One region of the Sutcliffiella horikoshii genome, then DNA from elsewhere that is predicted to be linked to it. Evidence: a T-box and tRNA genes for the amino acid it is inferred to sense, from the RefSeq annotation. Region 1 holds a T-box; the other holds one or more tRNA genes.
What was found. A T-box is a leader RNA that pairs with one kind of tRNA and senses whether it is charged. The one in region 1 lies ahead of proS (proline--tRNA ligase), so its partner is inferred to be a tRNA-Pro.
Positions count from the first base shown of each region.

Region 1 (7,020 bases):
TGCACCGATATCGTAAAAGCGCTGCAGCGGGAATTCCTGTTTACTGAGAAGAACCATGAAATCGTGTTCTTCCAATTGTTTTTTTGCAAATTCAAGATTCCAATGCGCATACTCTTCATTAATCGGAGCACCAAGTAGTCGGTTGATGTCTTGGCAGTCGCTCCAGCCGACTTGCTGGGTCAAAAAAGTTCCCCCCTCTTGCAGAACTCTTTTAACCTCGCTCGGATCGTACTCCTCGTGTTTGTTGATAATCAGGTCAAAGTGCTTGTCTGGAAAAGACAGTAGGTTGTCCGACTCCACTTCTACCACCTGTACACCGAGTGGTTCCAGTCTTTCTTTTGCAATAGGATAGTTAGGTTTGTATCCCTCGGTTGCACAAACAGATTGCGGAAATGGCTGCAACTTGGAGAGCAGCTCTCCTCCACCTGTTCCCATGTCGAGGATGGAAGTGGCGTCTGCCATAAAGGTTTTCGCCATGCTGCCATATGACCAGGAAAGCATACCTGATGCAAGACGGCCAGTTTCAGTTATGTGGGAAAAATCCCATCCGGAAAAATCGGTTTCTGCCTCTTTTAAATAGAGTTGAAAAAGTTGATCAGTTTTCATATAGTTACCCTCCATTTTTTAAAATTCAGTAGCTGTGCCTGATAGGCTTGGAGGTCCGCGAATGCGGTTTTATATGTTGTGTTCCAGTAGATTCATTGTGTGGTCTCCTATTTTTCTTTTCTTTTAATATACCAAATTTTTGAACTAAGTGAGACAAATGCATTCCTTGCCAAATTTTTCTCCAAACCTGTTACAATGAAGCCATACATAACAAGGAGGGATCGCAGGTGAAGATACTCGTTGTCGGTGCGGGTGCCGTTGGTGGATATTTTGGCGGACGTTTATTGGAAAAAGGTGAGGATGTAACGTTCCTTGTGCGGGAGAAGCGGAAAAAGCAACTGGAAGAGACCGGTCTTGTCATCAAAAGCGCTCATGGTGATATCACACTAAAACCAAAGCTACTGGTTAGTGGAGAAAAGGCGGAACAGTATGACGTCATTTTATTATCGATGAAAGCCTATCATTTGGACTCTGCGGTAGAGGACTTCAGAAGTTATGTCGGACCGGACACGATCATTGTCCCATTACTAAACGGGATAGCACATATGGAAAAATTAAGTGCGGCCATCAACGAGTCAAACGTGATTGGTGGACTTTGCTTTGTTGAATCTACCTTGGATGAACAGGGTGCGATCATACAGACGAGTACCATTCATGATCTTGTTTTCGGTGAACTAGATGGTGGAAAGTCAGGACGGGTTGAGAAGCTCGTTAAAGCTTTCGGTGGCACCAAAGCCAACTTTTTCCTATCCGAGAACATCCATCAAGCGATGTGGCATAAGTACCTATTCATCGCCACCTTGGCAGGGGTCACGACATTGTTCCGTTCCCCAATCGGCCCGATTCGGGAGGATGAGTTTGGTGCGGATACCATCAAACTGACTTTGGAGGAAGCTGCTGGCATTATGAAAAGTGTAGATGCTCCGCTTGCAAATAATATTGTGGGTGGAAACTGGGATAAGCTTCATTCCATCGAAGCAGGGATGAAATCGTCGATGCAGCGTGACATGGAAAAAGGATTGTCTGTAGAGGCTGATCATTTTTATGGCTATCTGCTTGGGATTGCCAAAGAGAAAGGGATAGCGGCTCCAACTTTGGAAAAGATTTATGCCAACTTGCGGATCTATGCGGGGCAAAGACGATAGGGTTATGCATTGGAAAGCTTAGGGTCGTTTGGGCTTTAAGCTTTTTCTGTTTTTATAGATGAAGTTTTATGATAGATGAAGACCTCTCCCGGTTGGATTACTTGGCCTAGAGGTCTTCATAACGCCTATGAAGACCTCCCTCGCTCAAATTTCTTGGCACATAGATCTTCATAACGCCGATGAAGACCTCTCTCATCCAAAAATTCCACTCCAGAGGTCTTCATCTCCAAAAAAACTGCCGACACGTTAGCGTCAGCAGTTCTCCATCTCTTTTATAGCGGCCTTAATCCTCAATAGCGCTTCCGTCAGCACCTCACGTGGACAGGCGATATTTATACGTTCAAACCCTTGTCCTCCTGCGCCGAATTTCATTCCTTCGTCTAGGCGGACTCCCGCTTTTTCCAAAAAGAAGGTATGCAATTCTTCAGCAGCAATTCCAAGTTCGCGACAGTCCAACCAGATAAGATGGGTTGCTTCTGGTTTCACTACTTTTATAGAAGGAATATGTTCTGCTAAATAGGTGCAGACATACTCCAAGTTAGCATTCAAATATTCCTTCACCTCTTGCAGCCACGGCAACCCTTTATAGTAGGCGGCGATGGTTCCTTCTACCGCAAACGCGTTGGGGCGCATCAGGCCGAATCCAGTCAACAGCGTTTCGTATTTCTCTTTAATGTCCATGTTCGGAATGATGAAAATAGAGCTTTGCATTCCTGCGATATTGAACGTCTTGCTCGGCGCGGCGCAGGTGATGGAAAAATCCAGATGATCCGGATGCACTTTTGCAAATGGAATATGCTTGTGTCCAGGGTAGGTGAGGTCGCCATGCATTTCGTCTGAGATGACCACTACTCCATGCTTATCACAAATCTCTCCAATCTTACGTAACTCTTCACGAGTCCACACTCTTCCAACTGGATTATGCGGGCTGCAGAGGATGAACACCTTCGTATTGGGCTGCGATGCCTTTTCTTCAAAGTCATCAAAATCCATTTTATAGCCGTCCTCGGAATAGAGGAGGGAATTGTGCAAGATGGTGCAGCCTTGTGTTTGGATCGTAGAAAAGAAAGGATAATACACAGGGTCCTGCACAATAACTGAATCACCTGGTTGAGTCAAAGCCTTGAGCAAAAGGTTCATCCCGGGGATAATGCCGGGGCTGAACGAGATCCATTCCTGCTTCAGCTCCCAGTCGTACTGCGTTTTCCACCAGTATTCAACAGCGTCGTAATAGCGTGCGCAAAACGTACTGTAGCCGTAGATACCGTGCGTGGCTTTTTGGCTGATGGCATGGACAATCTCTTCGGAAACCTGAAAATCCATATCTGCGATGCAAAGCGGGATGATATCTTGATCTTCGATGAACCATTTGACGGAATGCGTTTTTCTGCGGTCGATGAATTTTTCCAGTTGCATGGCTTTCTCCCCTTACTCGGTCTAGTATGCTTTAGCCCAATATACCATATGTTTCGCTTCTTTTCCGCAGCATACACAAGATTCTGCTACCTTTTCTTGTTCAAAAGGCATACAACGGGAAGTGGCGCTTGTTTCTTCTTTTATCTTGTCTTCGCACGCTTGATCGCCACACCACATCGCTTTGATGAAGCCGCCTTTTTCTTCAATTTGTTCTTTAAAGGCTTCGAAAGTCGTGGCCACACTCGTTTTCGATTCACGGTGAGAACGAGCTTTTTCTAAAAGGTTTTTCTGGATGTCTTCGAGGATTTCTACGATTTTAGCTTCCAATCCTTCCATAGGTGTGATCAGTTTGTCCCCGGTGTCACGGCGGACAAGCACAACTTGCTGTTGTTCAATATCTCGTGGGCCCGCTTCCAGTCTTAGTGGAATGCCCTTCATTTCGTACTCGTTGAACTTCCAGCCAGGCTTTTTGTCGCTGGCGTCAATCCCGACGCGAAGTGATGTGGCTAGCTTTTCTTTTAAATCATAGGCAAAATCAAGGACTCCCTCTTTGTGCTGAGCGATTGGGACAATCATGACCTGTGTTGGTGCAATTCTAGGAGGTACGACAAGACCTCGGTCATCGCCGTGGACCATGATCATGGCTCCGATGATACGGGTAGTGAAGCCCCAAGAAGTTTGCTGAACATATTCCTGCTTGCCTTCACGGTTTAAGAATTGAATGCCGAATGCTTTGGCAAAACCGTCCCCGAGATGATGAGAGGTGGCCGATTGCAATGCTTTCCCGTCATGCATCAGGCTTTCAATCGTGTAGGTGTATTTGGCTCCAGCAAATTTTTCTTTTTCCGTTTTCTGACCTTTGATGACAGGGATGGCCAAGATGTCCTCACAGATTTCCGCATAAACATTGAGCATTTTTACGGTTTCCTCGTGCGCCTGTTCGTCTGTTTCGTGACACGTGTGCCCTTCTTGCCAGAGGAATTCGAGTGTTCTCAGAAACGGTCTGGTTGTCTTTTCCCAACGAACGACGTTTGCCCATTGGTTGTAAAGCTTTGGCAGGTCGCGGTAAGAATGGATGATATTTTTGTAGTGCTCGCCGAAAAGCACTTCCGATGTTGGACGGACGACTAAGCGTTCTTGGAGCTTTTCGTCGCCGCCGTGGGTGACCCAAGCCACTTCCGGTGCAAAGCCTTCGATGTGGTCCTTTTCCTTTTGGAGGAGGCTCTCTGGAATGAACAGTGGCATGTAGACATTTTCGTGGCCGGTTTCTTTGATCCGTTTGTCGAGCGCGTCTTTGATGTTTTCCCATAGTGCGTAGCCGTATGGGCGGATGATCATGCTGCCGCGAACGCTGGAATAGTCGACAAGTTCAGCTTTGGTGACAACATCTGTGTACCATTGCGCGAAGTCTTCGTCCATTTTGGTGATTTTTTCTACGAAATTTTTATTAGACATGTGAGTTTGCTCCTTTTTATAAAGTTCGTGCGGAAATGAAGTGAGTTCGTGCGGAAATGGCCCGAGTTCATGCCAAAATTAGGCGAGTTGATGCCAAACCCATTTTCCAGCTAAATAAAAAAAGCCCCGCTATAAATAAGGGACCATTTCTGGCGGTACCACCCTTATTCAAAGCAAAGCTTCACTCTCTTTCATGGTAACGGTTTTGAACCGCTGCACCGTTTCTGATGCAGAACTCTGAGGCAGGTTCAAATGCTCATCTATGGCTGCCTCTCACCACTCGGCACCCTCTCTTGGATAGACAAAATCATTTTACTGGTCCTCTTCGACGTTTGATATTGAGAAGATTATATAGGTTTGTTGGAAAATTTGTCAATCTATTATTTTACTAGTATGGGTGGGTTTTTGATTCTTAAACGTATGTCCACACAAAAAAAACGCCCGTACAATCCGACAAGTACGCACGCCTTTCACCAACTGCTATGATATTAACCTTTCCTTCAACCGCAACAATTCCCCCAGTTTCTCCCCCCTAGCCTCTTCATCCAACCGATACCTATCCTCCAATATCTCCCACAACAACTCCCCTTTTTCTTCAAAAGACAACGGCAGCCGCTTCACCACCTCCCGATATTCCGCCAGAAACTCAGTATAAGAAATCCAGGAAAAATCAAACTGTTCCTCTAGTTCTCTTTTCAATTTGCGGGTCAGCTTGGGACTGGAACCGTTAGAAGTCACGGCAATCTGCAGATTTCCACGCCTCACGGTTGCCGGGAATGTGACGTTACCTTCCCCTGACTCGTCTACCACGCAAACGAGCTGTGACTCATGCAACCCGCGAACTAAAGAGGCGTTCACCTCTCTGTTGTTCGTAGCCAAAATGGTCAAGAATGCCTCTGCAAAATCCCCTGCCACCGCTCCTCGCTCCACCAACCGGTAGCCTCTTAACACAGACAACTCCAGCACTTCCTCCGAAAATTCAGGTGCGATAAACGTGATGTCCGCCTGCTCGGCATCCAAAACCTTCGCTTTACGCGCAGCAATTCTCCCACCGCCTGCGATTACAACTTTCTTCCCTTTCAAATCAATGATTAACGGTTGCAACTCTCCAATCCTCCTTCCCCAAAGCCCGCTCCACCACAATATCCTGGATTACCCCGTGACGGCTCAACGGCTCCATTAACAAAATATCTTGTCCGGACCTTCGCCTCTTCCGGACCTCCCGCTCGACTTCACTTAACAACAAACCAGCGAACAATAAATAAGGCACCACCAACACCCGTCCCACTGCACCAACACTAATCTCCTCTATGCCCTCAGCGAATAATGGTGTGGTGGCCGCCAAATAGCAGACATCTACTCTCGACACACCAAGCCGCTCACCAACGCCATTTTTTATATCGGAAAAAGCCTCATGAATAGCAGGATCACTGCTCCCCCTGCCGACCAACAATACAGAATCTGCAGCATCCACCTTTCCAACAGTCGCCACTACCAATTCACTTATCGCATCCACAATCCGCTCCTGCACCCCAAAGGCCGGGGCAATCTCCACACGTAACTCCGGATATTTCACCCGCAGTGGCGCGAGCGCTTCTGGAATGTCCTCTTTTATATGTCCTGCTGTTAAAAGAAAGATGGGGACGACGGTGATCTCGGTTGCTCCTTTTTCCACACAACGTTCGAATCCTTCCGGGATAAACGGCTCCGTCAGTTCAAGAAAACTAATTTCCTGAATTGGTGCATCCACTCTACCAATGACCCGCCCCAAAAATTCTTTCGCTTCCTCCGATCCTTTTTTCGACCGCGTTCCGTGCCCTACATATAAAATGGCTTTCGTCACAAAACCCGCTCCCTTCTATCCGTGCACCACCGGCAAGTGTGGCGCGACCTCCTCCTCGAACCAGTGCAGTTTTTCATGAAGCTTCACCACTTCCCCAATCACAATCATGCTTGGATTGGAGATGTTGGCATCCTTCACTTTTCGCTCGATGTTGGCAAGTGTTCCCACGACAGTCCGTTGCTCCTGTAACGTTCCCCAATGGACAAGGGCAATCGGTGTTTTAGAAGACTTCCCGTTCTCCTGCAGACGTTTAAGTATATTTGGCAGCTGGGAAACCCCCATGTACACACAGATCGTATCCACCGCATGTGCGAGATTTGCCCATTGATGCTCGGCTTCCTTGTCGCCTGCCTGGTGACCGGTGACAAATGCGAAACTTTTGCTCAAGGTCCTGTGGGTGACAGGAATGCCGGCGTAAGCAGCCGCTCCAATCCCAGCGGTTATTCCCGGGATGACTTCAAAAGGAACATCCTGTTTAAAGCATTCCTCTGCCTCCTCGCCGCCACGTCCGAAAACAAACGGGTCGCCCCCCTTCAAACGCACGACCTGCAAACC
Region 1 is NZ_CP082918.1:439,658-446,677, reverse strand. Features, by position in the region: gene K7887_RS02330 (class I SAM-dependent methyltransferase) at 1-606, opposite strand, end outside; gene K7887_RS02325 (ketopantoate reductase family protein) at 834-1,751, shown strand; gene K7887_RS02320 (MalY/PatB family protein) at 2,004-3,167, opposite strand; gene proS (proline--tRNA ligase) at 3,189-4,622, opposite strand; T-box leader at 4,758-4,960, opposite strand; gene K7887_RS02310 (precorrin-2 dehydrogenase/sirohydrochlorin ferrochelatase family protein) at 5,103-5,726, opposite strand; gene K7887_RS02305 (sirohydrochlorin chelatase) at 5,707-6,465, opposite strand; gene cobA (uroporphyrinogen-III C-methyltransferase) at 6,481-7,020, opposite strand, start outside.

Region 2 (7,020 bases), 150 kb from region 1:
TCAACGCCCTTAGAACGCTCTCCTACCACTGTTCGTAAGAACAGTCCGCAGCTTCGGTGATACGTTTAGCCCCGGTACATTTTCGGCGCAGAGTCACTCGACCAGTGAGCTATTACGCACTCTTTAAATGGTGGCTGCTTCTAAGCCAACATCCTGGTTGTCTAAGCAACTCCACATCCTTTTCCACTTAACGTATACTTGGGGACCTTAGCTGGCGGTCTGGGCTGTTTCCCTCTTGACTACGGATCTTATCACTCGCAGTCTGACTCCCATGGATAAGTCTTTGGCATTCGGAGTTTGACTGAATTCGGTAATCCGATGAGGACCCCTAGTCCAATCAGTGCTCTACCTCCAAGACTCTAACACATGAGGCTAGCCCTAAAGCTATTTCGGAGAGAACCAGCTATCTCCAGGTTCGATTGGCATTTCACCCCTACCCACACCTCATCCGCTCACTTTTCAACGTGAGTCGGTTCGGGCCTCCATTCAGTGTTACCTGAACTTCACCCTGGACATGGGTAGATCACCTGGTTTCGGGTCTACGACCACGTACTCATGCGCCCTATTCAGACTCGCTTTCGCTACGGCTCCGTCTCATCGACTTAACCTTGCACGTAATCGTAACTCGCCGGTTCATTCTACAAAAGGCACGCTATCACCCATTAACGGGCTCTAACTACTTGTAGGCACACGGTTTCAGGATCTATTTCACTCCCCTTCCGGGGTGCTTTTCACCTTTCCCTCACGGTACTGGTTCACTATCGGTCACTAGGGAGTATTTAGCCTTGGGAGATGGTCCTCCCTGCTTCCGACGGGATTTCTCGTGTCCCGCCGTACTCAGGATCCACTCAGGAGGGAACGAAGTTTCAACTACAGGGTTTTTACCTTCTATGACGGACCTTTCCAGATCGCTTCATTTACCCCGTTCCTTTGTAACTCCATGTTGAGTGTCCTACAACCCCAAGAGGCAAGCCTCTTGGTTTGGGCTAATTCCGTTTCGCTCGCCGCTACTCAGGAAATCGCGTTTGCTTTCTCTTCCTCCGGGTACTAAGATGTTTCAGTTCCCCGGGTCTGCCTTCCATACCCTATGTATTCAGATAAGGATACTGCTCCATTACGAGCAGTGGGTTTCCCCATTCGGAAATCTCCGGATCAAAGCTTACTTACAGCTCCCCGAAGCATATCGGTGTTAGTCCCGTCCTTCATCGGCTCCTAGTGCCAAGGCATCCACCGTGCGCCCTTAATAACTTAACCGTTGACCAATATGGTCATGTGTCGATATCAGCGATGATATCTATAAAGAAAATTACTAAGATGAACGATATTTTGTGAATATCTTGATATTAGTTACATTATCTAGTTTTCAAGGAACAACTATGACAATTCGTAAGAATTGTCTAAGGATAAATCCGAAGATTTATCTAATATGAGAGAATGCTCTCTCAAAACTAAACAAAACAACAAGCGTACATTCCTTAGAAAGGAGGTGATCCAGCCGCACCTTCCGATACGGCTACCTTGTTACGACTTCACCCCAATCATCTGTCCCACCTTAGGCGGCTGGCTCCAAAAGGTTACCCCACCGACTTCGGGTGTTACAAACTCTCGTGGTGTGACGGGCGGTGTGTACAAGGCCCGGGAACGTATTCACCGCGGCATGCTGATCCGCGATTACTAGCGATTCCGGCTTCATGCAGGCGAGTTGCAGCCTGCAATCCGAACTGAGAACGGTTTTATGGGATTGGCTCGACCTCGCGGTTTTGCTGCCCTTTGTACCGTCCATTGTAGCACGTGTGTAGCCCAGGTCATAAGGGGCATGATGATTTGACGTCATCCCCACCTTCCTCCGGTTTGTCACCGGCAGTCACCTTAGAGTGCCCAACTGAATGCTGGCAACTAAGATCAAGGGTTGCGCTCGTTGCGGGACTTAACCCAACATCTCACGACACGAGCTGACGACAACCATGCACCACCTGTCACTCTGTCCCCCGAAGGGGAACGTCCTATCTCTAGGAGTGTCAGAGGATGTCAAGACCTGGTAAGGTTCTTCGCGTTGCTTCGAATTAAACCACATGCTCCACCGCTTGTGCGGGCCCCCGTCAATTCCTTTGAGTTTCAGTCTTGCGACCGTACTCCCCAGGCGGAGTGCTTAATGCGTTAGCTGCAGCACTAAAGGGCGGAAACCCTCTAACACTTAGCACTCATCGTTTACGGCGTGGACTACCAGGGTATCTAATCCTGTTTGCTCCCCACGCTTTCGCGCCTCAGTGTCAGTTACAGACCAGAAAGTCGCCTTCGCCACTGGTGTTCCTCCAAATCTCTACGCATTTCACCGCTACACTTGGAATTCCACTTTCCTCTTCTGCACTCAAGTCCCCCAGTTTCCAATGACCCTCCACGGTTGAGCCGTGGGCTTTCACATCAGACTTAAAGGACCACCTGCGCGCGCTTTACGCCCAATAATTCCGGACAACGCTTGCCACCTACGTATTACCGCGGCTGCTGGCACGTAGTTAGCCGTGGCTTTCTGGTTAGGTACCGTCAAGGTGCGAGCAGTTACTCTCGCACTTGTTCTTCCCTAACAACAGAGCTTTACGACCCGAAGGCCTTCATCGCTCACGCGGCGTTGCTCCATCAGACTTTCGTCCATTGTGGAAGATTCCCTACTGCTGCCTCCCGTAGGAGTCTGGGCCGTGTCTCAGTCCCAGTGTGGCCGATCACCCTCTCAGGTCGGCTACGCATCGTCGCCTTGGTGAGCCGTTACCTCACCAACTAGCTAATGCGCCGCGGGCCCATCTGCAAGTGATAGCCGAAACCATCTTTCAATAAAGAACCAGGAGGTTCCTTATATTATCCGGTATTAGCTCCGGTTTCCCGAAGTTATCCCAGTCTTACAGGCAGGTTGCCCACGTGTTACTCACCCGTCCGCCGCTGACCTTTCAAAAGCAAGCTTTTAAAAGGTCCGCTCGACTTGCATGTATTAGGCACGCCGCCAGCGTTCGTCCTGAGCCAGGATCAAACTCTCCAATAAAGAGTCTGAGCTTTTGCTCAAAATTTGCTAGCTTGTGTTACTTAAAATCATTTTGTCGTGTTCCGTAGAACCGACTTATGACGCTGTTGTTTTGTTTAGTTTTCAAAGATCATTCAATATTATGGAGCGGGTGATGGGAATCGAACCCACGACATCAGCTTGGAAGGCTGAGGTTTTACCATTAAACTACACCCGCAATATTCAATATCGGGAAGACAGGATTTGAACCTGCGACCCCTTGGTCCCAAACCAAGTGCTCTACCAAGCTGAGCTACTCCCCGTTTACTTTAAAAAGTAATGGCGCGCCCGAGAGGACTCGAACCCCTAACCTTTTGATCCGTAGTCAAACGCTCTATCCAATTGAGCTACGGGCGCTTCATATAAGTTGTTTATTTGATGTCCCTCTCAGAGGCGACTTAACTATAATATCAAATCCAGCATTTCGTGTCAACACTTTTTCGGAATTATTTTTTCAGTGTTTTTGGTGCGGCCGAGAAGAGTCGAACTTCCACGGGGTTGCCCCCACTAGGCCCTCAACCTAGCGCGTCTGCCATTCCGCCACGACCGCGAAAATGAATGGCTAGTGTAAATGTATGGTGCGGGTGAAGGGACTCGAACCCCCACGTCAAAGACACTAGATCCTAAGTCTAGCGCGTCTGCCAATTCCGCCACACCCGCATACATTTTATAAAGTTGGCTGGGCTAGCTGGATTCGAACCAACGCATGTCGCAGTCAAAGTGCGATGCCTTACCGCTTGGCTATAGCCCATCGAAGATGATGATTTAAATAAAAGGAGTTAATAATAAGTCCCTCTGGTGGAGGATGACGGGATCGAACCGCCGACCCCCTGCTTGTAAGGCAGGTGCTCTCCCAGCTGAGCTAATCCTCCAGGATAGAAATGGGAAGCAAAACAAGAATGTTTTGCATCCCACTTTGTAGTGACCCGTACGGGATTCGAACCCGTGTTACCGCCGTGAAAGGGCGGTGTCTTAACCGCTTGACCAACGGGCCTTAATAGATGGCGGAGAAGGAGGGATTTGAACCCTCGCGCCGCTTACACGACCTACACCCTTAGCAGGGGCGCCTCTTCAGCCACTTGAGTACTTCTCCATTTGGCTCCACCAGTAGGATTCGAACCTACGACCCTTCGGTTAACAGCCGAATGCTCTACCGCTGAGCTATGGTGGAATAAAAACGGTAATAATTAAATTCTTTCGTCGCAACCGACTGCTTTTATTTTAATAAGCTTGTACTTAAAAGTCAAGTTTTTTTGGAACAAAAATGATATATTATCATAATTGTCATCCAGCCGTTTTTTAAAACAGCGACTAGAATAAATTATCATATTTTATAGTTGTGTGTCAACATGCTTTTCCACTTCTCTTAACTTCCCTCTACATTTTCCACATCTATACTTGTTTGTATTCACTCTTCTTACTCTTTTGTATTGCAGGTGACAATCTACACATTCATATACACGAAAAGTTTTCGGCTTGGTTGTTGGTGTATGGATCGGCGTGCAAAATCTTGGTGCCCCAACTTTTTTTAGTAAGATACGAAAATCAGCGTCTCGGTGTTTATAGCCTTTGCCCTGGATGTGCAGGTGGTAGTGACAGAGTTCGTGTTTGATAATGCCTACTAGCTCGTCCATTCCGAGTGCATCGTAATACTTTTTGTTGATTTCGATGTTGCTTGTGGAAGTGAGGTATCTTCCCCCGGTTGTTTTCAGGCGATGATTGAAAGAGGCTTTGTGAAGGAAAGGTCTGTTGAAATGCTTTAGTGAGATTTCTTCTATTAACTTTTGTAGATCTTTGTCTTCCATTTGTCCTCCACCTTTCATTCGAACCCTCCCCATTATACTGCATAGTATAGAAAAAAATAAGTCATTTATGTTTGGCTGTTTTCTATAAGATTGTTGTTTTCTCATTGAAGTTTTGCCGTTCCTTTCCGCTGCAGGCACTCGCTTTCCGCGGGGCGGTGCTTGAGCCTTTTCGCTGCGCTGTGGGGTCTCAAGTCTACCGCTACCTCCCGCCGGAGTCGAGTTCCTTCCGCTCCAATCCACTCTAACTCTCACTATTTTTGACTTCAAACAATCTTTAACTAAACAGCCCCTCATGAGCCTTCAAGTAAATTGGTTGAAGGGGGTAGTGAAAAGATGCCGTCTTGGTTTAGGAAGCAGATGCAACGCGCATACCTGGAGAAGGATCGATATCAGATAAAAATGTTGAATCAGTGCTGGTTTTTCTATCATAAAAAGAATAGTTGAAAGTGAAATAACCTAGTTGATTGAAGTGGAAGGCGCGTAGACGCCCGCGGGAGGAAGGGACAGGTGAGACCCCACAGGCGCAAGCCGAGGAGGCTCACGGACCGCCCGCAGGCAAGCGAAGCGCCTGGAACGGAAATCAACAGTATTTATGTGTTCATATATTTAAAGAAAACCCCCGAACAACCTTTTTTTATTGGCAGTTCGGGGGGTTATTTTATCTTCTTATACTTCTTGCTTTTCCGGTTGCAGCATCGTTAGGGATACTCGCCCTTTGTTTACTTCCACTCCGTCAACCCAGACTGTGACAATATCCCCGACAGAGACAACGTCAAGCGGGTGTTTCACAAAACGATTGCTGAGTTTAGAGATATGAACAAGGCCGTCCTGCTTCACGCCGATATCAACAAACGCTCCGAAGTCTACAACGTTTCTGACTGTACCTTCTAGTTCCATTCCTTTTTGCAGATCTTCCATTTTTAATACATCCTGCTTAAGGAGTGGGGTTGGCATATCATCACGAGGGTCTCTTTCCGGTCTGATGAGAGAATCGATGATGTCCTGTAGTGTAATAGGACCGATGTTTAAATCCTCGGCAAACTTTGCAACATCTACATCTTTCAAAGCCTGCTGCAGCTTTTCCGTTCCGATGTCTTTTTCAGACGTGCCAAGTTGCTTCAATAACTTCTTAACATCCGCGTAAGTTTCCGGGTGGATGCCCGTTCTATCTAATGGTTGTTTTCCATCTATAATTCTTAAGAAGCCGATACATTGTTCATAGGTTTTTGCCCCCAGCCTTGGAATGCCTTTCAGGTCAGACCTGCTAGCGAACTTCCCTTCTTCTTCCCGCTTCTTCACGATATTAGTAGCAACGGTCTTTGATAGTCCTGCTACATATTGCAATAAAGAAGAGGACGCGGTGTTCACGTTCACGCCGACTTGGTTTACGACGGTTTCTACAACGAAATTCAAGGATTCCGCTAAGCGCTTTTGTGCCACGTCATGTTGGTACTGACCGACTCCAACCGATTTTGGGTCAATTTTCACAAGCTCCGCCAACGGGTCTTGCAGTCTGCGGGCAATGGAGACAGCACTTCTTTCTTCAACTTGAAGATCCGGGAATTCTTCTCTTGCCAAGTCAGATGCGGAATACACACTCGCCCCAGCTTCATTGACGATCAAGTAAGAGATACTCTTTCCGCTTTGTTGGATGACATCTGCAAGTAGTTGCTCCGTCTCCCTTGATGCCGTCCCATTTCCTATAGCCACTACCTCAATTTCGAATGTGGATAGGACGTCCAATAGCTTTTTAATGGACTCTTCTCGTTTCTTCTCCCCAGATGTATGCGGATAGATAACACTTATGTGAAGAACTTTGCCTGTTTCGTCGACAACCGCAAGTTTGCAACCTGTTCGATAAGCAGGGTCGACCCCTAATACCACTCGTCCTTTAAGAGGTGGTTGAAGCAAGAGGTTCCTTAAGTTCTCCGAGAAAATATGGATCGCTTGTTCTTCCGCTTTTTCTGTCAGCTCTTTTCTGATTTCACGCTCAATCGCCGGCTCAATCAATCTCTTATAGCCGTCCTCAATCGCTTCTTTTATAAGAGGTGTAGCAATGGAAGATTCTCGTTTAATCACTTGGCGATTCAGGTATTCCACGATTCTTTCTGTTGGAGCAGCAATGGAGATTCGTAAGACTTCTTCTTTTTCTCCACGGTTCACTGC
Region 2 is NZ_CP082918.1:294,341-301,360, reverse strand. Features, by position in the region: rRNA gene K7887_RS01650 (23S ribosomal RNA) at 1-1,254, opposite strand, end outside; rRNA gene K7887_RS01645 (16S ribosomal RNA) at 1,480-3,031, opposite strand; tRNA gene K7887_RS01640 (tRNA-Gly) at 3,154-3,227, opposite strand; tRNA gene K7887_RS01635 (tRNA-Pro) at 3,239-3,312, opposite strand; tRNA gene K7887_RS01630 (tRNA-Arg) at 3,330-3,406, opposite strand; tRNA gene K7887_RS01625 (tRNA-Leu) at 3,514-3,599, opposite strand; tRNA gene K7887_RS01620 (tRNA-Leu) at 3,626-3,709, opposite strand; tRNA gene K7887_RS01615 (tRNA-Gln) at 3,726-3,800, opposite strand; tRNA gene K7887_RS01610 (tRNA-Val) at 3,846-3,921, opposite strand; tRNA gene K7887_RS01605 (tRNA-Glu) at 3,972-4,043, opposite strand; tRNA gene K7887_RS01600 (tRNA-Ser) at 4,052-4,142, opposite strand; tRNA gene K7887_RS01595 (tRNA-Asn) at 4,146-4,220, opposite strand; gene K7887_RS01590 (SprT family protein) at 4,381-4,854, opposite strand; gene cmpA (cortex morphogenetic protein CmpA) at 5,188-5,298, shown strand; gene K7887_RS01580 (Tex family protein) at 5,521-7,020, opposite strand, start outside.
Region 2: it encodes a tRNA-Pro, which carries the amino acid that the T-box ahead of proS (proline--tRNA ligase) is inferred to sense. The anticodon was not compared.